Regions from separate parts of the Kitasatospora sp. NPDC001261 genome, predicted to be linked through region 2. Evidence: riboswitches for the same ligand, from Rfam matches in the RefSeq annotation. Region 2 holds a riboswitch; each other region holds the start of a gene.

Region 1 (5,652 bases), on a different contig from region 2:
CCGCACCGCCACCGCCGGGCGCCGGTGCCTGTTCTTCCTGGACAACGTCGAGCACGCCGCGGAGGTCCGGGCGCTGCTCCCCGCCTGCGGGCTGGTGGTGGTCGCGAGCCGGCGGCGGCTGCCCGCGCTGCGGATGGACGGCGCCGAGGTGCGCCGACTCGGGCCGCTGAGCGCGGCGGCGGGCGCCGAACTGGTGCGGGGCTGGGTGGGCTCCGGGCGGGGAACCGACGGGGAACTGGCCGAACTGGTCGAGCTGTGCGGCGGGTTGCCGCTCGCGCTGAACGCGGTCGGGAGCCAGCTGCTGGACCGGGACAGCCTGCCGGTCGGCCGGGTGGTGGCCGAACTGCACGACCGGGAGGGCAGGTTGGCGATGCTGGAGGACGAGGAGAGCGATGTCGGCGCGACGTACGACCTGGTCCACGAGCGGCTGTCGGCGCCGGGCCGGGCGCTCTACCAGCTGATCGGCGTGCACCCCGGCCCCTTCGTGTCCGCCGAACTGGCGCGGGCGGTCGGCGTCGAGCGCGCCGAGCAGGCGGTCAGGGAGCTGCGTGGCGTCCACGTGCTCGACGAGGTGGTGGACGACGACGGCGAGGACCGATTCCGGGCCCACGACGTGGTGCGGCTGCACGCCTACGGCCGGACGCGGGAACTGCCCGACCGCGCCGGGCTCCTCGCCGGCGTCGTGGCGTACTTCCGGGGCCGTGCCTCGCTCGCCGACCGGACGATGGGCAGGGACCGGCTCCGGCTGCAGGACCCGAGCGGCGACGACCTGCCCGGCTTCGCCTCCGACGCCGCGGCCCTGGAGTGGCTGTACGCCGAACGCGCCGACTTCCGCGCGGTGGTGGAGGAGGCGGCCGCGCAGGGGTGGCACGGCGAGGTGTGGCGGCTCTGCGAGTCGCTCTGGCCGCTGTACCACGGCCGCAAGCTCTACGACGACTGGATCGCCACCCACCGGCTCGGCATCGAGTCGGCCCAGTGGGACAACCAGCCGGCCGCCGTGGTCAAGATGCGCAACCAGCTCGCCCGCGCCCACCAGGAGCGCGAGGAGTACCGGCTCGCCGCCGAGCAGCTGGCGCTCGCCACGGAGCTGGTCCCGCTGGTGACGAACCGCCGGGTGGTCGGGGTGCTCTACGAGACCGACGGCCTGCTCTGCCTGGCCGACGGCCGCCCGGGCGACGCGGTGGAGCGCTTCACCCTGGCCCTGGCGGAGAACCGGGGCGACGACCACGGCGAGATCGTCCAGAGCTACAACCTGGCGCAGGCGCTGATCGCCGACGGCCGTCCGGAGGAGGCGCTGACCCTGCTGGCCGAGGCCACCGCCCGGGCCGGGCGGACGCGGGACAACGACATGCTGATGAAGCTGCCGCTGGTCCGGGCCCGGGCCCACCGGGCCCTCGGGCAGCTGGACCTCGCCGTCGCCCACGCGGACGACTGCGCCCGGCAGGCCAAGGAGCGGAACCAGTACGCGAAGGAGGCGCAGGCCCACACCCTGCTCGTCACCCTCGCCGAGGAGCTGGACGACGCGGAGCTGGCGGAGCGCAGTCGCGAGCGGCTGCGGCAGCTGGCGGGCTGAGGGGCGGTCCGGGCTGAGGGGCGGTCCGGGCCGAGGGGCGGTCCGTAGCGGGCGGGCGGGGTCAGGGCCCGGTACGGAAGGACACCCGGGTGCGGTCCCCGCCGGTGCGGACGGTGAGTCCGTGCTCGGGGAGGCCGGCCGGGTCGCCGCCGTCGGCGAGCCAGCAGGCCACGGCGGAGCCGAGCAGCAGCGGGTCGACGGCGGGGTCGGGGCGGCCCCAGTCCGGTTCGGCGTGGGCCTCCAGCAGCCGGCCGCCGTGCAGCCGGAGCAGGTGGCGGGCCGGGCCGAGGGCGGCCACCGCGACGGCGAGGCCGGGCAGTTCGGCGGCGGTGTCGGCGAGCCAGCGGGTGGCGGGGCGTTCGGCGTGGGCCTCGGTGCGGGCGATCACCTCGGCCGTGTAGCGCAGGGCGTCGCCCGGGTGCTCGTCGGTGAGGGCGTGGAAGCCGCGCGGGGTGTGGTCGTCCGGGTGGAAGGGGTAGCGCCGCAGGCTCACCTCGGTCCCCTCGGTGCTGCCCTCGACGTCGTACGCGGTGGGCCACTCGGCGGCCCCGGGGCAGGGGACGGGCCTGGGGTAGGGCGGCAGGGCCGGTTCGTCCCCGGGCTCGTCCAGGCCGTCCAGGAAGGAGTAGAGCAGCGGGCGCAGCAGCCGGGCGGATTCGCCGCGGTGGGCGAGCGAGCGGTCGGTGATCTCGCGCAGGCCGGCCGGGGCCTCGGCGAGGGCCTGTTCGAGCTGGGCGGCGAGGTCCCCGTCCGGGTCGAGGACGGGGGCGGCCTGGCCGAAGGCGTAGCTGGGGGAGCGCGGGTCGAGTTCGGCGGCGCCGGTGGCGACGAGCATGGTGCGGTGTTCCAGGGCGGCGCCGTAGACGGTGACCGAGCCGTGGTCGCCGATCACGCAGTCGGCGGCGACGAGCGCGGCCTGCCAGCCCTGGTGGGGCGGGATCAGGCGCAGGCCCATCCGGCGGGCGTCGTCGAGCAGCGCCCCGGGGGCGTGGCGGCTCCACACGTTGGGGTGCAGCACGACGGCCACCGTGTACTCGTCGGCGGGCAGTTGGCGGACGAGCCGCCGGGGCAGGTCGGGGTGGCGGCCGAATAACGAGTGCTCGCTCCAGGTGGAGCTGACGACGACGAGCCGTCGGCCGCCGACGGCGCCGAGCGCGGCGCGGTAGCCGTCCCGGGAGCGCCGGCTGGCGAGCATCCGGTCGAAGCACGGGTCGCCGACCACCCGGGCGACGTCCAGGGCCTCGGGGCAGGAGGTCCGCAGCCGGTCCAGCTGTTCGGGGTGGGAGAGCCCGAGGACGTCCACGAACACCCGCCCGCGGTGGGTGAGTTCGTTGCGGGACAGGCCGGCGGCGCTGACCGTGTCGCCGGTGGACTCGGTGACCAGGCGGTTGTAGCCGGCGCCGTGCGGCAGGACGACGAGGCGGGCGTCCAGGCGGTGCATGGAGGAGTGGACGGCGCAGGCGACGGCCAGGTCGAAGCGGTGGCGGACGGCGTCGTCCCAGTCCAGCACGGTGAAGCCGGACAGGCCGTGCAGGTACTCGTCCAGGGCGCGGTCGGCGAAGACGGAACCGGGGTTGACGGTGAAGTACCACTCGATGCCGTGCGGGCTCAGCAGGGAGAGGACGTCCAGCACCCGGGTGGCCGAGGTGAGGGTGCGGGCGACCGCCAGCACGCGGGCCTTGACCGGGTCGGTGTTCCAGCGGTCGGCGGGCCAGGCATGGGGGTGGGACGGCACATCATGATCGTACTGGCCGGGGCCGTTCACGGCGCGCCTTCCCGAGCGGGAGTCAGCAGCCCGGGCGGGAGTCGGCGGACCGAGCATGAGTCAGCAGGTCGGGCAGGCGTCGGCGGGAGGGGTCAGCCCACTGCCGCGCTGGGCTCGTGGTGCTCGGCGGCGGCGCACTCGTCGAGGAGGGGGCGCATGGCCTCGTCCACGAGCCGGTAGCGCACCACTCGTCCGTCCCGGTCGCCGGTGACCACGCCGGCCGTGCGGAGCAGCCGCAGGGCCTGGGAGACGGCGGGGTCGCGCATGCCGGTGGCCACCGCGAGGTCGCTGACGGCGAGCGGGCCGGCCCGGTGGAGGGCGAGCAGCAGGGCGAGCCGTCCGGGGTCGGCGAGCAGGGAGAACCGCTCGGCCCAGGACCGGACGTGCGCGGGGTCGCCGATCGCGGCGATGGCCTCGCAGACCCGGTGCCCGTCGATGGTGCGGTGGCCCGCGCGGTCGGCCGGTACGAGATGCATGCGGACATTCTTGCAGGCGGCCGCCTGTGATCCTGGACACCTGCGCAGGTGCGCAGCCTTGCACGGGTCGGGGCGCGGCCCCTACGGTGTTCCCCGCCGTGGTGCTCGGGAAGACCGGTGACGGACCCTCAGGGGTCCCAGCCCGGAGCGGCCCTCGCCACTGTGATCGGGTCGTTCCTCCGCCTGCGGAGGAACGTCGTCCGTGCCCACGGAGCCACTGGGTGCCTCGCGCACCTGGGAAGGCGGGCACGGGTATCCCGTCAGCCAGGAGACCGGCCACGGCATCTCACGAGGTTTTCCACGAGGTGCTGGAGCGTGATCCGCAGATGACCCTGCCCGAAACCGTTGCCGCCGGCGCGAAGCCGGCCCCTTCCGTGCTGCCCAGCTTCAGATGGCGGCGCGAGGACACCGTCCGTACGGCCGGGCTGATGGCGGTGATCGTGGCCATGCACGTGGTGGCCTTCGGCACGCTGATCTTCCTGGTCGCGCCCGAGCGGTACGCGGTCGGTACCCAGGTCTTCGGGGTGGGCCTCGGCATCACCGCGTACACCCTCGGCATGCGGCACGCCTTCGACGCCGACCACATCGCGGTGATCGACAACACCACCCGCAAGCTGATGGCGGACGGCAAGCGGCCGGTCTCGGTGGGCTTCTGGTTCGCCCTCGGGCACTCCTCGATGGTGGTGCTGATGGCCGCCCTGGTGGCGGGCGGCGCGCAGCTGGCGAACACGCTGATGGACGACGAGTCGGCCACCCACAAGTGGCTGGGCGTGATCGGGACGACCACCTCCGGCGTGTTCCTCTACCTGATCGGCGCGCTCAACCTGGCGGCGCTGCTCGGCATCCTCAGGGTGTTCCGCTCGATGCGGGCCGGGAAGTTCGACGAGAAGGAGCTGGAGGCGCACCTCGACTCGCGCGGCTTCATGGCCCGGGTGCTGAACCGGGCGACCCGTTCGATCACCCGGCCGGGGCAGATGTTCCCGGTGGGCATGGTGCTGGGCCTGGGCTTCGACACCGCGACCGAGGTCACCCTGATGGTGATGGCCGGCTCGGGCGCGGCCTCCGGGCTGCCCTGGTACGCGATCGTCTGCCTGCCGCTGCTGTTCGCGGCGGGGATGAGCCTGTTCGACACCCTGGACGGGACGTTCATGAACTTCGCGTACCAGTGGGCCTTCGCCAACCCGGTCCGGAAGGTGTACTACAACCTGACCATCACTGGTCTGTCGATCGCGGTGGCCTTCATCATCGGCACCATCGAGCTGGTCGGGGTGCTGCACGAGAAGCTCGACCTGACCGATCCGGTCACCGGGTTCGTCGCGGACATCTCGCTGGACAACGTGGGCTACGCCATCGCCGGGCTGTTCGTGGTGGTCTGGGCGATCGCGATCGGGTACTGGAAGCTCGCCCGGGTCGAGCAGCGCTGGACGCCCGAGGGCTCCTGAGCCGAGCGGCCAGGCCGCGAACGGCGCCTCCCCGAGTCCGGGGAGGCGCCGTTCGCGCGTCCGGGGTCAGCGCTCCTCGCGGAAGTCGACGTGCCGGCCCGCGGCCGGGTCGTACTTGCGCAGGACCATCCGGTCCGGGTCGTTGCGGCGGTTCTTGCGGGTCACGTACGTGAAGCCGGTGCCGGCGGTGGAGCGGAGCCTGATCACCGGGCGCAGTTCGCTGCGGGCCATGGGACGTCCTCCTGGGGTCTGGGGGTCGGGGTCTCGGGGTCCGGTCCGAGGGGTTGGCTCGAACCGTACATCGAAATGGAAGTCATTTTCATCTGGTGTAACGTGAGCCCGGTCCTGCCCATTCCCGGACGCCAGGGAGCACCCATGTCCGCCCGCTGCCAACTC
Region 2 (5,652 bases):
ACCGCCGAGGGCCGGTACTCCGACCGCTCCCAGTGGGGCGACTACAGCAACGCCTTCGGCCAGTCCCTCGCCGTGATCGCCCTGCACCGCACGCCCGGTGGCGCCCCGGCGGCGGCCGTGGACTTCCTGGCGAACAGCCAGTGCGCGGACGGCGGCTTCCCGCTCTCCTTCGGCCAGGCCGCCTGCACCGGCGACGCCGACGCCACCGCCCTCGCCGTCCAGGCCCTCGCCGCCACCGGGCGCGCCGCCAAGGCGAACACGGGCCTGGGCTGGCTCGCCGCCCACCAGAACGCCGACGGCGGGTTCGCGGCCGCCGGGGCGACCGCCTCCAACGCCAACAGCACCGGCCTGGCCACCCAGGCGCTGCTCTCCGGCGGACGCCTCGGCCCCGGCCTCAAGGCGTGGGGCCGGCTGGTGAAGCTCCAGCAGGGCTGCTCCGCCGACCCGGCGGTCCGCGGTGCCGTCGCCTACGACGCGATCGGCTTCAACGCGGGCACCGGCGCCCGGGCCACGGCGCAGGCCGTCCTCGGCCTCGCGGGCACCCCGCTGTCCACGCTCTCCGCCTCCGGGGCCGCCCCCGACGCCCCGACCCAGGCCTGCCCGCCGGCCCCGGCCACGCGCTGAACCACGTTGACACCGCGAGGAGTTCACCGATGAGCGACACCCCCACCCCGGTCCGCCCGGCCCGCCGTACGCTCGGGTCGATCGCCGCCGCGGCGGCCCTCACCGCCAGCCTGCTCGGCGTCTGCGCCGTCCAGGCCCCGCAGGCGCGGGCGGCCGCCTGCGGCGGCACCACCGGCGTCACCGTCGTGGTCGACTTCACCGCCGTCGGCGGCGGCATCCAGACCGGCTGCGCGCCCGGCGACCCGGCCAGCGGCCTGGCCGCGCTCACCGGCGCCGGATTCTCGTACGCCTTCCATCCGCGCTACCCGGGCTTCGTCTGCACCATCAACGCCCTGCCGACGGCCTGCACCAACCCGACCGGCAGCGCCTACTGGTCGTACTGGCACGCCCAGCACGGCGGCCCCTGGTCGTACAGCAGCCTGGGCGCGGGCAGCTACGACCCGGCCCCCGGCGACGTCGAGGGCTGGTCCTTCGGCGCCGGCGCACAGCCGGGCACCACCGCGCCCTGACAGGCGGGGGGCCACCGGCGCCCCGCCCCCTTCTCCGGAAGGGGCCGGGGCGCCGGTGCCCCCGTCCTGCGTCGCGTCGTGCGGTCAGCCGCCGTAGCGCAGCGAGACGGTGTCGCCGAGGTGGACGGTCGCGGACCGGGCGGCCGGGGTGGCGGTGGCGCCGTCCAGGCTGAGCTTCCAGGTGGAGGAGCCGGCGTTGGCCGTGCCGTTGAGCGCGGTGACGGTGCCGCCGCCGGTGGACGGGGTGACGGAGGTGACGCAGCCGCTCGGGGTCGCGGTGGCGGCCGCGTCGAGGACGTCGCCGAGGGTCGTGGTGGTGCCGGTCGGGGTGAGGGTGACGGCGCAGACCCTGAGCGCGCCGGTGCCGTCGTCGACGACCAGCGGGAGCCGGGCGGCGGTGCCGGCGGTGAAGTCGGTGGTCGCGGCCCAGGCGGGCTCGCCCGCGGTGGTCGGGGCGGGCGGGGTGGCGGTGAACCCGGCACCGGCGACGGCGCGCAGGCCGTCGACGGAGGCGTAGGCGGACGGGCTGGTGTCGGTGGGAAGGTACTTGAAGCCGCCGCCGGGCTTGAACTGCTGGGAGATCAGGAAGTCGACCGGGGTCTTGCCGGTGCCGCTGGTGAAGTCGGTGCCCTGGGGGTTGATGCCGCAGGCGTTGAGGCCGGACACGGCCCAGCCGTTGGAGTCGGTGTTCACCCCGAACATGGCGTTGAAGGCGCCGGAGGAGGCGAGCTTGCCCTTGAGGAAGTTCTTGGCGGCGACGACCGCGGAATCGGTGTTGGGCACGCCGGCGGTGCAGAGGGAGGCCATGGCGGCACCCGTCATGTCGATGTCGCTGCCCTGGGCGAGTGCCGTCGGGTCGCCCGCGGCCTTGCTGTAGTTCCAGCCGCCGTCGTTGTGCTGGTTGGCGCGCACGGCCGTGACGGAGGCGTCGAGCAGCGGCTGCGGGGCGCGCTGGGCGCCGGCCCGGGTCCTGGCGCCGGCGAGGGCGAGCAGGCCGAAGACGGTGCCGTTGAAGTTGGCGGACGGGCCGTAGTAGCCGGGTTCGGCGGTCTGCCAGTAGGCGGTGAGGTCGGCGAGGAGGTTGCGGCCGGGGCCGACGCGGGCGGGGTCGATGCCGGCCGCGTAGGCGTTGAGGACGGCGCGCTCGTAGTCCGTGGCCACGGGTGAGGTGCCGGGCCAGCCGGGGGCGGCGAGCTGGTTGCGGTAGACGAGGCGGGCGTTCCTGCCGGTGTCCCCGCCGGGGGTCACATCAGCGGCGGCCGTTCCGGCGGCGGCGAGCGCGCTGAACGCCCACTCGTTGGAGAGTCCGCCGCCGGTGACGTAGCTGCCGTCGGCGGCCTGGAGGGACTTCAGGTATGTGACGCCGGTGCTCTTGGAGGTGGCTATCTGGGCCGGGGTGGCCGTCGCGTGGGCGGGGACGGCGGAGAGCAGCAGGGCGCCGGCCGTCAGCGCGACGGTGGTCGCCGAGGCGGCGCGGGACGGGGTGCGGAGGGGCACGGGACAGGCTCCTTGGGGTGGCGGGCGCCGACCCTGCCCCGGGACTCCCGCGTCCGCTCGGGGCGCGCGACTGCCGGAGCGGTCGCCGCCCGGATCGCGTGGGCCGGCATTCGCCGTGGTGCGTGGCCGGGCGGGCATTCGGGCTCGGGACGGCACGGTCACCGCCCCACACCGCTGCGCGTCAGCCCCGGGTTCGCACCGGGTTCCCCCGCTCGGCCACCGCGGACGCTACCGCACAGGTCCGTCGCCCGACGAGGTGATGTGATCGACCTGACGACCCGTTGACTCTCCGTCGGTCAGCGTGGTCTGATGAACCGATTTTTTGCCCTCGGCATTCAGGGGAAGCCGGTCCAACTCCGGCGCTGACCCGCAACCGTGGACCCACCTGAGGGTGGGTGAGCCGGAATGCCTGGACCGGGGGTCTGTTCACAGAGCACTTGCGTCGTCGCGGACTACGACGCGGTTTCGACGGCCCCCGTGCCCGCGGGCGACCGTCGGCTGCGCCGTCGCCTCGCGTGTCGACCGACCAGGGAGTCGTCGTGAGGGTCAGCAGCAATCGCACACGTCACAGGAACCGGGACCTCGCCTCGCTGGTGGTCGCCGGCACCGTCGCCGTCGCCGCCTGCGGCACGGTCCTGCTCGGGTACCCGGGTACCGCCTCGGCTGACCCGATCGAGCAGTGCACGGCGACGACGGGCGCGATCGTCGCCGTCGACTTCACCCACTGGGGCGGCGGCGTCGTCCGGGGCTGCGACGCCCACCCCACGACGGGCATGAACCTGCTGCACAACGCCGGCTTCACCACGACCGGCACCGAGCACGACGGACCGGCCTTCATCTGCCGGCTCGGGACCGGGACCTTCAACGGCGGCGCCCAGTACCCGACACCGGCCGAGGAGCCGTGCGTCAACACCCCGCAGGCCACCGCGTACTGGTCGTACTGGATCGCCGAACCCGGCCAACAGACCTGGTCCTACAGCCGGTTCGGGGCCGGCACGCAGAAGCCCAAGCCCGGCGAGGTCGAGGCCTGGGTCTACGGCGGTACGGACATCGGCGGAACCAGCGGGGCGCCGAACTTCACCCCGGACTCCGTCCGCGCCAGGAACGGCGGCCCCTCGCCCTCCGCCTCCCCGTCGGCGACGGCGAGCCCGAGTACGACCCCGAGCCCCACCGGATCCCCCTCCGCCACGGGCGACCCGGCGGCCGCCGCGGCCTGGCTGGCCGGTCAACTCGTCGGCGGCGACCACATGGAGAACTGGGCCGCCCCGGGGCCCGACTACCCCCGGACCGCCCTCACCGCCATCGCGCTCGCGGCGGCGGGGACGCAGGACCCGGCGCTGCGCAAGGTGGTCGCCTTCCTCGACGCCCACACCGACGCGTTCCTGCACCCCGACGGGCCGACCGGCGCGCCGGACACCAGGGCCGCCGCCCTGCTGGCCCTCGTCGCCGAGAGCACCGGCCGCGACCCGCGCGCCTTCGGCGGGCGGGACCTGGTCGCCGTGCTCACCGACCACGTCTGCACGGGGGCGGGGGAGAACGGCAGGTGCACCGCCGCCGGGGACTTCCTCGGCGCGTCCTCGCCCTGGGTCCAGTCCCTCGGCGTCATCGCCCTCCAGCGCGCCGGCGTGACGCCGCCCGCCCCGGCCCTCGCCCGGTTCGCGGCCTTCCAGTGCGCCGACGGCGGCATGGCCGGTTCGATGATCGTCGCGGGTGACCACTGCGAGTCCGACCCGTCCGCCACCGCGATCGCCGCCCTCGCCCTGCGGACCGCCCCCGGCTACGAAGCGGCCGCCAGGAAGGCCGCCGACCAGCTCGCGGCGAGCCAGCAGCCCGACGGCTCCCTCCTCCCGTACCCCGGCGCCCCCGGCGACACCACCAGCACCGCGATCGCCGCCCAGGTCTTCCGGGCCACCGGCCAGGACGCCCACCGGGCCGCCGCCACCGCCTGGCTCGCCGCCCGCCAGGGCAAGGACGGCGGCTTCGGCCCCGACGAGTCGACCACCGACCCGGACGCCGTCGCCACCGAGCAGGCCCTCCTGGCCCTCACCGGTACCGACCTCACCACCGTCCGGCACAACCCGGACGGCCCCACCACCACGCCGACCCCGCCCGCGGGGAGGAAACCCGACGCGGCCAGGGGGAGCGCCTACCTCACCGACCCGTCCCGGCTGATCGACGGCCACTACTACGAGGGCTTCCCGGCCTTCGCCGACTTCGGCCTGACCATCGACGGGGCCTACGCCCTCGCCGCGACCGGCACCGACGACGCCGCGCTGCGCCGGATCGTCGACTTCCTCGACCAGCAGGGCAAGGACGCGAGCGAGCGCACCGTCAACGACTGGACCGCGATCGGCACCGAGTACGCCGGCGGCGGGTCCATCGGCAAGGAGGCGCTGCTCGCCCAGGCCGTCGGCCGCAACCCGCGGGACTTCGGCGGCCACGACCTGATCGCCGCCCTCGCCGCGCTGGTGTGCGCCAAGGCCGACGCGACCACCGGCTGCGCCGCCCCGGGCAACTACGCCTACGCCACCTCCGTCTTCTCCCAGGCGCTCGCCGTCATGGCCCAGCTCCGGGCCGGGGAGTCCACCAGCGTCGCCCCCGCGATCGCCTACCTGAAGGGCCTCCAGCACCCGGACGGCTCCTGGCCGAGCCTGATCCCCGCCACCGGCGACTCCGACGTGGACAGCACGGCGATGGCCGTCATGGCCCTCGCCCTCGTCCCCGGGGACGAGGCCGCCCGGGCGGTCGACCAGGGGCTCGGCTGGCTCGCCGCGCGGCAGCTGCCCGACGGCGGCTTCCCCGGCGCGTCCGGCGACTCCACCAACTCGGCCGCGCTGGCCGTCCAGGGCATGACGCTGCGCCAGGCCGCCTGCGGTGGACAGATCGCCAAGGCGCTCGACTTCCTCGCCGGGCAGCAGAACGGCGACGGCGGGTTCAACGTCGCGGCGGCCGGGCAGCGGGGGTCGGACGTCCGCGCGTCCACGCAGGTGCTGGGCGGTGCCACCGGCATCTCGTTCGGGAC
Region 3 (5,652 bases), on a different contig from region 2:
CGGTGCGCGGTCTCTTCTCCGACTCCTCGCGGGCCCGCTCGCTCGCCGACGAGTCCGACGTGCCCCGGCTGCGGGCGGTGCGGACCCGGCTGCGCGGGGTCTTCGAGGCCGCCGCCGGCGGGGACGAGATCCGCGGCGTCGACCTGCTGAACAGCCTGCTGATGGAGTACCCGGTCAGCCCGCTGATCTCCGGGCACGACTACCTGGACGACGCCGGGCGGCCGCGCTGGCACCTGCACCTGGCCGACAACTCCCCCACCGCCACCGCCCACTTCAGCGCGGTCGCCTGCATGGGCCTGGCCGTCCACCTGACCGAGCTGGGCGCCGACCGGCTCGGCATCTGCCAGGCCGCGCCCTGCCGCAACGCCTACCTGGACACCTCGACCAACCGCTCCCGCCGCTACTGCTCGGACCGCTGCGCGACCCGCGCCAACGTGGCCGCCTACCGGGCCCGCAAGCGCCTGGAGGCGGAGGCGGCGGCCCGGGCGTAGCGGCCCGCTAGACCTCCTCGACCCAGGCGCCGAGCCGGCGGGCCAGGCCCGGCACCCGGGCCAGCCGCGGGGTGAGCAGCAGCCGCTCCAGCCGGCGCCCCGGCGCCAGCCAGACCGGGCTCGGGCGCAGCCGCAGCAGCACCCGGCCGAGCACCAGCTCGTCCGGGACTGCGCCGTAGCTGCGGCTGTCGCTGTCCACCGGGCGGTTGTCGGAGAGCAGCCACCAGCCCGTGGCCCGGCGCTCGGCGGCCCGCTTCACCACCAGCAGGTCCTGCTGGAAGGGGTGCCGGAAGACCACCACCGCGCCGGGCCGGATCGGCGCGCCGTAGCGGACCAGCAGCCGGTCGCCCTCGCGCAGGGTCGGGACCATCGACGGCCCCGCCACGTCGACCAGCCCGAACGGCAGCGCGCCGCCCGGGCCGCGCTCCCCCGCCCCGGCGCCCTCCGCTCGCGTGCTCCGCGCCACGACTCCTCCTCCCGCCCCCGCTCGCGCCCCCAGTCTGCCGTACGGACCGCCGTCCGTCCGATGTCCGGATTGCGCCGGTTCCCGGTCCGTCTTTCGCCCTAGGCCCACCGCCCGATCGCGAAACCGGGAGGGCGGAAGGGTAATCTCGGGCGCGGGAAGACGATCTAAGGAAGGACTCCCATGTTCTCTCGTCTGTTTGCACCGCGCGCCACCGTCCACGCCCACTGCGACCTGCCCTGCGGCGTCTACGACCCCGCGCAGGCCAAGCTGGAGGCCGAGTCGGTCAAGGCCACCCAGGAGAAGTACCAGGCCAACGAGGACCCGCACTTCCGCGCCCGCGCCGTCATCATCAAGGAGCAGCGCGCCGAGGCCGTCAAGCACCACATCTCGGTGCTGTGGAGCGACTACTTCAAGGCCCCGCACTTCGAGAAGTACCCGCAGCTGCACCAGCTGATCAACGACACCCTGAAGGCCGCCTCGGCCGCCAAGGCGTCCACGGACCCGGCCACCGGCCAGGCCCTGCTCGACCTGATCGCCGAGGTCGACAAGATCTTCTGGGAGACCAAGCAGGCCTGAGCCTGACGCGTCGCCACCCGACCGCCCCCGTCCGCACCGCCGGACGGGGGCGGTCGTGCGTTCACGTCCGACCCGGCCCGGTAAGGGTTGCCTGCCCTGAGTGGCTGTTATGCTGCCAGGGCGTCCGAGGGGGAAGTCCGGTGCGAATCCGGCGCTGACCCGCAACGGTGAGCACGGCCCGTACCCGCCCGTACGGCCGCGCCAGCCCGATCGCCCTCGGCCGCCGACCTCCCGACAACTCGCCGCGGACTGCGAGGGGAACGGCGCCCCGGCACGCCCCCGGCCCGCGCCCGCCCCGGCGCGCTCCCGGCCCGAGGCAAGGCGCACCCGTGAACCGCGCACCCGTCAACCGTGCAGTCGGCCCGCCCGCTCGCCGAATACCCGTCGTCCCGCTCGCCGCCGGACTCGCCGCCGCCCTGCTGCTCTCCCTGGTCTGCGGGGTCGCCCTCGGCTCCTCCGGGCTCGGCCTGCCCCGGGTGCTGCGGCTCCTGGGCGCCGGGCTGACGGGCGGCCGGCTGGACGCGGACGAGGCGGCCGCGTACGCGATCGTCTGGGAGATCCGGCTGCCGCGCACCGTGCTGGCCGCCGTGGTCGGCGCCGGGCTGGCCGCCTGCGGGGTCGCCGTCCAGGCCCTGGTGCGCAACGCGCTGGCGGACCCCTTCGTGCTCGGCATCTCCTCCGGCGCGGCCGTCGGCGCCAACGCCGTGATGCTGTTCGGCGCCTTCGCCTCGCTCGGGGTGTGGGCGATCTCCGCCTCCGCCTTCGGCTCCGCGCTGGCCGCCATGACCCTGGTCTACGTCGCGGCCCGCACCGCGTACGGGCTCACCCCGCTGCGGCTGGTGCTCACCGGCACCGCGCTGTCGTACGGCTTCTCCGCCGCCACCACCCTGATGGTCTTCGCCGCCGACCGCGGCGAGGCCGCCCGGGACGTCATGATGTGGCTGCTCGGCAGCCTCGGCGGCGCCACCTGGGGCAAGGTGCCGATCGCCGCCGTCACCGTGCTGGCCGGGCTCGCCTACCTGGCCTGCACCGCCGGGCGGCTGGACGCGCTCGCGATGGGCGACGAGACCTCCGCCTCGCTCGGCGTGGACCCGGACCGGCTGCGCCGCGAGCTGTTCGTGGTGACCGCCGCCGTCACCGGCACCGTGGTCGCGGTCAGCGGGGCGATCGGCTTCGTCGGGCTGCTGATGCCGCACCTGGCGCGGATGCTGGTCGGCGCCGGGCACCGCCGGGTGCTGGTGGTCGCGCCGCTCGCCGGGGCGCTGCTGCTGGTCTGGGTGGACATCGCCTCGCGCACCCTGCTGGCGCCCGCCGAACTGCCCGTCGGGGTGTTCACCGCGGTGCTCGGCGTGCCCGCCTTCCTGGTGATGATGCGCCGCCGCGGCCAGGCCTTCGGAGGTGCCCGGTGACCGCGACGACCGACCCGGCCCCGGTGCACGCCCAGGACCTCGCCGTCGACGGCGTCTCGGTGGAGCTGGCCGGCACCCGGCTGGTCCACGAGGTGAGCCTGGCGGCCGCCGCCGGGCAGGTGGTCGGGCTGATCGGCCCCAACGGCAGCGGCAAGTCGACCCTGCTGCGCTGCGTCTACCGGGTGCTGAAGCCGGCCGGCGGCGTGGTCCGGCTGGCCGGCGACGACCTGCACGCCCTCACCGCCCGCGAGAGCGCCCGCCGGGTGGCCGCGCTGACCCAGGAGCACTCCGCCGAGTTCGACTTCACCGTCGCCGAGGTGGTCGCCATGGGCCGGCTGCCGCACCGCCGCGGCTTCGGCGCCCAAGTCGACGGGGACGAGCGGCGCTGCGCCGAGGCGCTGCGCAAGGTCCGGGCCGGGCACCTCGCCGAGCGGGGCTTCCTGAGCCTGTCCGGGGGCGAGAAGCAGCGGGTGCTGTTCGCCCGCGCGCTGGTCCAGGAGCCGCGCCTGCTGGTGCTCGACGAACCCACCAACCACCTCGACATCGCGCACCAGTTGGAGGTGCTGGCGCTCGCCCGCGAGGCCGGTCCGACGGTGCTCACCGCGCTGCACGACCTCAACCTGGCGGCGGGCCACTGCGACCTGCTGTACGTCCTGCGGGACGGCCGGATCGTCGCCTCCGGGCCGCCCGACGAGGTGCTCCGACCCGCCCTGCTGGCCGAGGTGTTCGGCGTCCGGGGCACCCCGGTGCGCCACCCGGAGACCGGCGCCCTCCAGCTGCTCTTCGACCGCCTCCCCTGACCCCCCAAGGAACTCCCGTGCGCACCAAGGCCGTTGCCGCCACCGCCCTGCTCGCCCTCGGACTCGTCGGCTGCGGCGCCGAGATCGCCCCGAAGGAGGCCGCCACCGCCTCCGCCCACTACCCCGTGACGGTGGACAACTGCGGGGAGAAGCTCACCTTCGCGCAGAAGCCCGCCCGGGTGGTGACCAACGACGTCAACATCACCGAACTGATGCTCTCGCTCGGCCTCGCCGACCGGATGGCCGGCTACGTGATGCCCGACGACAAGGGGAAGATCGACCAGGTCGCCTGGAAGGACGGCTACCAGCAGACCACCTGGCTCTCCAAGAAGATCCTCACCAAGGAGATCGCGCTGGACGCCAAGGCCGACCTGGTCTTCGCCGGCTGGCACTACGGCTTCGACGAGGGCAGCGGCGTCACCCCGCAGGCCTTCAGGGCGCTCGGCGTCGACTCGTACGTGCTCAGCGAGTCCTGCCGCAGCGGCAAGGGCACCGAGCGCGGCGTGATGGACCCGCTGGAGGCGCTCTACACCGACCTGGCCAACCTCGGCGAGATCTTCGACGTCAAGGACCGCTCCGACCAGCTGATCGCGGACTTCAAGGCGCGGATCGCCGCCGTCCCGCCGGCCGAGCGCCACCCCTCCGTCTTCCTGTACGACAGCGGGCAGGACAAGCCGTACACCGCCGGGAAGTTCGCCGCCGCCAACGAGATCATCGCCAAGGCGGGCGGGACCAACATCATGGGCGACCTCGCCGACAGCTGGGTCACGGCCGGCTGGGAGAGCGTGGTGCAGCGCGACCCCGAGGTGATCGTGATCAACGACTACGCGACGCCGAAGGCCGAGGAGAAGCGGAAGTTCCTGATGTCCTTCCCGCCGCTGGCGAACGTCGCCGCGGTCAGGAACGGCCGGATCTTCGTCATGGACTACGTCGACCTGGTGGAGAGCCCGCGCAACCCGGCCGCGATCAGCGCGCTGGCCGCCTACCTGCGCACCGTGCCGGCCCCCTGACCGGCCCGGATCCCGCTCCTCCGGGTCCGGGCGGCCGCGGGCGTACGCTCAAGGTACGAGCCGACGGAACCCGACCGGAGGAGCGAGATCATGACCACCACGACGGCCCCCGCCGCCTTCGACACCCGCGCACTGCGCGAGGGCATCGAACGCCGCGACGCCGAGGCCCTCCTGGCGCTCTACGCGGAGGACGCCGAACTGCGCATGGTCGACCGCAAGACCCAGCCCAGCCACCCCCTGGTGATGCACGGGCGGGAGGAGATCGGCGCCATGCTGGACGACGTCTACGGCCGCGAGATGACCCACACACTGGAACAGGTGGTCGTCCAGGGCGACCACGTCGCCTTCCTGGAGTCCTGCCGGTACCCGGACGGCGTCCGGGTGCTGATGTCCTCGATGGCCGGTCTGCGGGACGGCCGGATCATCGACCAGACCTCCCTCCAGGCCTGGGACGAGACCGGTCCCGAGCAGTAGGCTCACGGACATGATCCGCACCGCCGTCGCCACCGACGTCCCCGTCGTCCACGCCATGATCCGCGAACTCGCGGAGTACGAGAAGGCCCTGCACGAGGCGAAGGCCACCGAGGAGCAGCTGCACGAGGCCCTGTTCGGCGAGAACCCGGCCCTGTTCGGGCTGATCGCCGAGGACGACGCCACCGGTGAACCGGTCGGCTTCGCGGTCTGGTTCCGCAACTTCTCGACCTGGCGCGGCACCCACGGGATCTACCTGGAGGACCTGTACGTCCGCCCGGAGGCGCGCGGCGGCGGCCACGGCAAGGCGCTGCTGCTGGAACTCGCCCGGATCGCCGTCGAGCGCGGCTACTCCCGGGTCGAGTGGTCGGTCCTGGACTGGAACCAGCCCTCGATCGACTTCTACAAGTCGATCGGCGCGGTGCCGAT
Region 4 (5,652 bases), on a different contig from region 2:
CGGTGTCCGCGTGCTCCTCGATCAGGTCGCCCAGCCGGTCCAGCCGGGCCTCGCGCGCCGCGGCGAAGGAGGTGTCCGGCGCCGGGACGAACGCCCGGCCGGACAACTCGGCGACCTCGCGCAGGAGTTCGCGGCGGAACCCGTCGTTCTCCAGCGCGCCGTGCCAGGTGGTGCCCCAGACCGGGCCGACCCGGCAGCCGTCCAGGAAGGGACTGCCCCCCTCCACGGTCACCACCCCGTGGTGGATCTCGTAGCCCTCGACCCGCTGCCCGAACGCCTCGCCGACCGGCCGCGCCAGCACCTTCTCGACGCCGAAGCGCACCCGCGTCGGCAGCAGCCCGAGACCGTCGACGGCGCCCGCCTTCGACTCGACCTCGTCCACGATCGAGTGCGCCAGCATCTGGTAGCCGCCGCAGACCCCGAGGACCGGCAGTCCGGCCGCCACCCGCGCCTTCAGGGCCGGCTCCAGGCCGCGCTCGCGCAGCCAGGCGAGGTCCGCGACGGTGGCCCGGGTGCCGGGCAGCACCACCAGGTCGGCGTCGGCCAGCTCCTCCGGCCTGGTCGCCCAGCGGACCAGCACGCCCGGCTCCTGCGCGAGCGCGTCCATGTCGGTGAAGTTGGACAGCCGGGGGAAGCGCACCACGGCCACCCGCAACACGTCCGCGCCGAGCGGCCCGGGCCCGTCCGCCCGGTCCGCCACGGTGGACAGGTCCAGCGAGTCCTCGGCGTCCAGCCAGAGCCCGGGCAGCATCGGCAGCGTGCCCAGCACCGGACGGCCGGTCAGCTCGTGCAGCATCTCCAGCCCGGGCGCCAGCAGCCGCGCGTCGCCGCGGAACTTGTTGACGAACCAGCCCGCCACGTGCCGCTGGTCCTCCGCCGACAGCAGTGCCAGCGTCCCGTACATCGCCGCGAAGACCCCGCCGCGGTCGATGTCCCCGACCACCACCACCGGCAGGGCGGCGGCCGTGGCCAGGCCCATGTTGGCGATGTCGCGGTCGCGCAGGTTGATCTCGGCGGGCGATCCCGCGCCCTCGCAGACCACCACGTCGTAGCGGCCGCGCAGGTCGGCCAGGCACTCCAGGGCGCGCTCCAGCAGGACGGGCTTGCGCTCGCGGTAGTCCAGCGCGCCGACCTCGGCCACCGGCCGGCCGAGCAGCACCACCTGGCTGCGGCCGTCCGCGCCCGGCTTGAGCAGCACCGGGTTCATCGCCGCCTCCGGCTCCACCCGGGCGGCCTGCGCCTGCATCGCCTGGGCGCGGCCGATCTCGGCGCCGTCGGCGGTGACGAAGGAGTTGAGCGACATGTTCTGCGCCTTGAACGGCGCGACCCGCACGCCCTGGCGGGCGAGCCACCGGCAGATCCCGGCCGTCACCACGCTCTTGCCCGCGTCCGAGGTCGTCCCCGCGACCAGCAGTGCGTTGCTCATGCCCGTCCCCTCTTCTTCAGCAGTGCCCGCAGCAGGACGTGCCCCGCGACCGTCGTACCCAGCGCCAGTGCGCCCACCCGCCGGGAGAGCGCGCAGGCCCGCTCGATGTCGTCCACCGTCACCGGCCGCAGCTCCGCGCCCAGGACGGGCCGGTGCTCCACCCGCTCCCCGTACCGCAGCGTGCCGCCCAGTCGGACGCCCACCGCGCCGGCGAACGCCGATTCGGCCTGGCCCGCGTTCGGGCTCGGGTGCGCGGAGCCGTCGCGCCGCCAGACCCGCCAGGCGGTCCGGGGCTCGGGGGCGGCGGCCACCGTCAGCAGCGCCGTCAGCCGGGCGCCCGGCCAGCCCGCCACGTCGTCCAGCCGGGCCGAGGCCCAGCCGAACCGGGCGTAGCGGGGCGAGCGGTGGCCGACCATGGCGTCCAGGGTGTTCACGGCGCGGAAGGCCAGCAGGCCGGGGGTGCCGGCCAGGGCGCCCCAGGTCAGCGCGTTCACCACGGCGTCGGCGGTGTTCTCGGCCACCGACTCGACCACCGCCCGGGCGATCTGCTGCCCGTCCAGCGCGCTCGGGTCCCGCCCGCACAGGTGCGGCAGCCGCTCCCGGGCGGCGGCGAGGTCGCCGGCGGCCAGCGAGCGGCCGATGGTGCGGGCCTCCCGGGTCAGCGAGGTGCCGCCGAGCACCGTCCAGGTCGCGGCCGCCGCCAGCGCCGCCCGGCCCAGCGGGCGCCGGCCCACCGTACGGTCCAGGGCGAGCGCGCCCGCCGCGACCGCGCCCACGCACAGCGCGGTGTACCCGGCCCCGGCGGCGCGGTCGTCGCGCCACAGCCGCCGCTCCAGCCGGGTCGCGGCGCTGCCGAAGAAGGCCACCGGGTGGCCCCGGCGGGGGTCGGCGAAGCGGGCGTCGGCGGCGTAGCCCGCGGCGGCGCCGAGCGCGAACACGGCGGCGCGGGCCAGCGGGCGCGAGGCTCGGGTCAGCGGGCGCGGAGCGGGGGAAGGCGCGCGCGGGGTCATCGGCCGCACGGCGGAGGGCAGCTCGGAGTCCGGCCGGGCGGGGCAGCCTGCATCGCGTGCGTGTCCTCACTCAGGGTCCGCGCCCTGGATCGACGTGACGGCGGCGAGAGTCTCCTGGCTTCCGGGTCGAACGCACCCCCGGAGCCTTCCAGCGGCCGTCGACGGCCCGCCGTGGCGATGTTCCGAGCGTGCTCCCCGGTGACAGTGGCGGGACCGCGCCGGACTTCCACCGGCTTCCTCTCCATGCCTCCGTTTGGCCCCAGGATCCCATCACGGGCCCGAACCGGGAGTCAACCGAGGTCACGGAGGGGTTGGTCACACGGGGACGCCGCTGACGCCCGGTCGGATCGCCCGGCGCGGCCCCGCCCCGACCCCCGCCACCGGCACCCCCTGAGTACCGCCCTGAGCACCGCCCTGAGCACCCCGGGAGCGCCCGCCGGGTGACCCGGACGGCCCAGCCCGGTGGCCGGTCGGGCGGAGCGCCGGTGAACTGGGGCTCGAACACCGTCCGGTCCGTGAAGAACGTCCGTGAACAACGTCCGTGAACAACGTCCGTGAACAACAGAGCGGGGAGCGAGATGCGTTGGGGAACCGCCGCCGTCGTGGCGGCCGCCGCGGTGGGGGCCGCCGTGCTGGTGGTCGGCCGCCGGGCCTCCGAGCGGATGGTCCGTCCGGTGACCGCCGTCCAGGAGTCCGGGCCGGTCCAGGTCCGCGCCCTCGCCGCCGGCCGGGTCACCTTCACCCGCGGCCCCGCGAGCCTGCGCCCCGGCCGCTGGGCGGTGGAGTGGGCGGACGGCGGGCACGCGGTCGTCGAGGAGGTGCTGCACGCCGACGAACAGGGCGTCACCCGCCGACTGGTCCGCGCCGACCGGGGCACCCTCGTCCCCGGCACCGAGGTCCGCTTCACCCCGCGGGTCCACCTCGGCGACCCCACCGAGGCGCTCGGCCTCGCCTTCGCCGACACCACCGCCGACGGCGAGCTCGGCGCCCTCCCCGCCTGGCGGCTCGACGGCAAGCGCGGCACCTGGGTGATCCTGGTGCACGGCCCCGGCGACGACCGCCGGCAGACCCTCCCGGTGCTCCCCGTCCTCGACCGGCTCGGCCTGCCCGCCCTCGCCGTCACCTACCGCGGCGACCGGGGCGCCCCCGCCTCCCCGGACGGGCTCAGCCACTTCGGCGAGACCGAGTGGCGCGACATCGAGGCGGCGGTGCGGCTGGCGCTCGACAGCGGCGCGGGCAAGGTGATCCTGTACGGCTGGTCCGTCGGCGCGACCATCGTGCTGCAGACCGTGGCCCGCTCCGCCTGGTCGCACGCCGTCCGCGGCCTGATCCTCGACTCGCCCGTGCTCGACCTGCCCGCCTCCGCCCGCCGGGACGCCGCCCGGGCCGGCTTCCAGGGCGTCGCCGCCGAGCTCGGCGCCCTCGCCGCCGAGGGCCGCACCGGGGTCGACCTCGCCGACTTCGGCCGCATCGCCGACGGCACCGACCTGCGGGTGCCGACCCTCCTCCTGCACAGCCCCGAGGACCGGATCGCGCCCTTCGGCGCCGCCGAGAAGCTGGCCGCCGCCCGCCGCGACGTGGTGAGCCTCCAGCCCTTCCCCGGCGCCGACCACGCCACCCTCTGGAACACCGCCCCCGACCGCTACACCGAACTCCTCCGCCGCTGGCTCACCCCGCTCCTCTAGGGCCTCAACCACCCCCCCTGTGCGCGAGGGCGTTTTCGGCTGGTCCCCGCCGCTTTTCCCGGTGCGATTCCCCCCGTCCGGGAATGAACGTTCCTCCCATTCCTCCGGGCCCGCGTGAAAAGTCGGCCCGGCCGACTTCCGGTGCGGCTCGATCCCGATCACGCCGCCCGCCATCCGTCCGGATTCGGGCTGGACAGTCCTGCCGGGCGTCGCCGGGCCGAATCGCCCCCGTACGGGCCCCTCGGCTGTCAGGAGCAATATTTGGCCCGACCCCTTACCCCCCACCCGTACGCACGGTGACCGCCCGAGCATTCCCGGCAACCGGGCCGCCCCCCGTGGCATGGGCAGGTCACACGTTTCCGGCCAGGCGGTTTGCCGTTGTTGCCCGATCTTGCGGAGGTGCCACCGGCGGTCGCCCGGTCGTACGGACAACCGGATGTGACAGAAGGCCGGTACAAGGGGAAGACTGCTCGACGTGACGTCTCGGAACCCGCGCGACCGTGATGCCCCGCTCCCGCCGACGATCGGTACCGGTGCGACGGTGACCCGTCTCCCCGGAACGGCCCAACGGCCCGCCGGTGGCAGGCCGGGCGGGGCGGGAGTCCCCCGTAACGCAGTACCCCGGCGACGAGGGCCCGCTCCGGCTCCCGGGCGGGGCAGGGTTCCCGTGCCGGAGGGCTTTCCGGCACCCTCCGAGCTGGCGCCGCTGGCCCGCCGGATGCTGGTGGACGCCGTCCGGGTCGCCCGCTGGGCCGGTGAGCTGGCCGAGGTCGACAAGCGCGGCGAGCTGCTCCCGGACGACGCCCGCGCGGCGGGCCGGGCCCTGGCCATGACGGTCGGTGCCGCCGCCAAGGCGTGGGGGCAGGCGCTGCTGGTGGGCCTGGTGGAGGCCCGGGACGGCGGAGCCGGCCCCGGCTGGCGCCTGCACGCCTGGGAGCACGACGACGAGGCCGTGGTGCGCGGCTGGTCGGCGCTGTTCGACGCCTGGACCCTGCTCGCCCCGGTGCCGCCCGCGGCGCTGCGCGGCGTCTTCGCCGTCCTGGCCGGGCAGGCCGTGGACCAGGCCCCGCAGCTGCTCTCCTTCCTGCACCTGGTGGACGGCCCGGTCGCCGAGAGCGAGCTGCTGGAGCTGCTGCGCCGCGGCCTGGACGAGCGCCGGGTCGGCACCGGCCTCGGCGGACCCGGCCTGTCGCCGGTGCCGCACGCGGCCTCGGCCGTCTCCGCCGTCCGCGGCACCTGCCGTGCGCCGCAGATCGACACCCCGGCCGCGCCCTCGGACGTGGCCGCCGTCCTGGACTGGATGCTGGACGGCCTGGCGGCCGTCGGCGCCCTGGTGCGCAGGAACGACGCCGCGGAGCTGTCGCCGCTCGGCCACTGGGCGGTGCGGGCGAAGCTGGAGGAGATCTGCACGGTCGCGCAGACCGCGGCCGGGCACATCGAGCAGAGCGCCTTCGAGCTGCTGAACGCCTGTGCGGACTACTCGCCGGGCCCGGCCCGCGCCGAGTTCCGGGCCTGGGTCGCGGCCCGTCCG

What was found. A riboswitch is a leader RNA that binds a small molecule or an ion and turns the genes downstream of it on or off. The one in region 2 is predicted to bind cobalamin.
Region 1: another riboswitch for cobalamin. It lies ahead of ACFY4B_RS07250 (HoxN/HupN/NixA family nickel/cobalt transporter); the one in region 2 lies ahead of ACFY4B_RS37450 (prenyltransferase/squalene oxidase repeat-containing protein).
Region 3: another riboswitch for cobalamin. It lies ahead of ACFY4B_RS15340 (iron ABC transporter permease); the one in region 2 lies ahead of ACFY4B_RS37450 (prenyltransferase/squalene oxidase repeat-containing protein).
Region 4: another riboswitch for cobalamin. It lies ahead of ACFY4B_RS21195 (cobalamin biosynthesis protein); the one in region 2 lies ahead of ACFY4B_RS37450 (prenyltransferase/squalene oxidase repeat-containing protein).

The regions. Positions count from the first base shown of each region.
Region 1 is NZ_JBIAXP010000004.1:82,476-88,127, forward strand. It holds gene ACFY4B_RS07235 (AAA family ATPase) at 1-1,573, shown strand, start outside; gene ACFY4B_RS07240 (hypothetical protein) at 1,635-3,308, opposite strand; gene ACFY4B_RS07245 (metalloregulator ArsR/SmtB family transcription factor) at 3,431-3,814, opposite strand; cobalamin riboswitch at 3,897-4,110, shown strand; gene ACFY4B_RS07250 (HoxN/HupN/NixA family nickel/cobalt transporter) at 4,141-5,256, shown strand; gene rpmG (50S ribosomal protein L33) at 5,323-5,487, opposite strand; gene rpmB (50S ribosomal protein L28) at 5,632-5,652, shown strand, end outside.
Region 2 is NZ_JBIAXP010000037.1:97,914-103,565, forward strand. It holds gene ACFY4B_RS37435 (prenyltransferase/squalene oxidase repeat-containing protein) at 1-624, shown strand, start outside; gene ACFY4B_RS37440 (flagellar hook-length control protein FliK) at 654-1,133, shown strand; gene ACFY4B_RS37445 (hypothetical protein) at 1,218-2,630, opposite strand; cobalamin riboswitch at 2,763-2,839, opposite strand; cobalamin riboswitch at 2,918-3,062, shown strand; gene ACFY4B_RS37450 (prenyltransferase/squalene oxidase repeat-containing protein) at 3,170-5,652, shown strand, end outside.
Region 3 is NZ_JBIAXP010000010.1:22,581-28,232, reverse strand. It holds gene ACFY4B_RS15355 (CGNR zinc finger domain-containing protein) at 1-491, shown strand, start outside; gene sodX (nickel-type superoxide dismutase maturation protease) at 499-861, opposite strand; gene sodN (superoxide dismutase, Ni) at 1,138-1,533, shown strand; cobalamin riboswitch at 1,615-1,740, shown strand; gene ACFY4B_RS15340 (iron ABC transporter permease) at 1,863-2,942, shown strand; gene ACFY4B_RS15335 (ABC transporter ATP-binding protein) at 2,939-3,742, shown strand; gene ACFY4B_RS15330 (ABC transporter substrate-binding protein) at 3,760-4,752, shown strand; gene ACFY4B_RS15325 (nuclear transport factor 2 family protein) at 4,843-5,226, shown strand; gene ACFY4B_RS15320 (GNAT family N-acetyltransferase) at 5,237-5,652, shown strand, end outside.
Region 4 is NZ_JBIAXP010000015.1:72,839-78,490, reverse strand. It holds gene ACFY4B_RS21200 (cobyric acid synthase) at 1-1,426, opposite strand, end outside; gene ACFY4B_RS21195 (cobalamin biosynthesis protein) at 1,423-2,436, opposite strand; cobalamin riboswitch at 2,544-2,677, opposite strand; gene ACFY4B_RS21190 (alpha/beta hydrolase family protein) at 3,015-4,121, shown strand; gene ACFY4B_RS21185 (hypothetical protein) at 4,789-5,652, shown strand, end outside.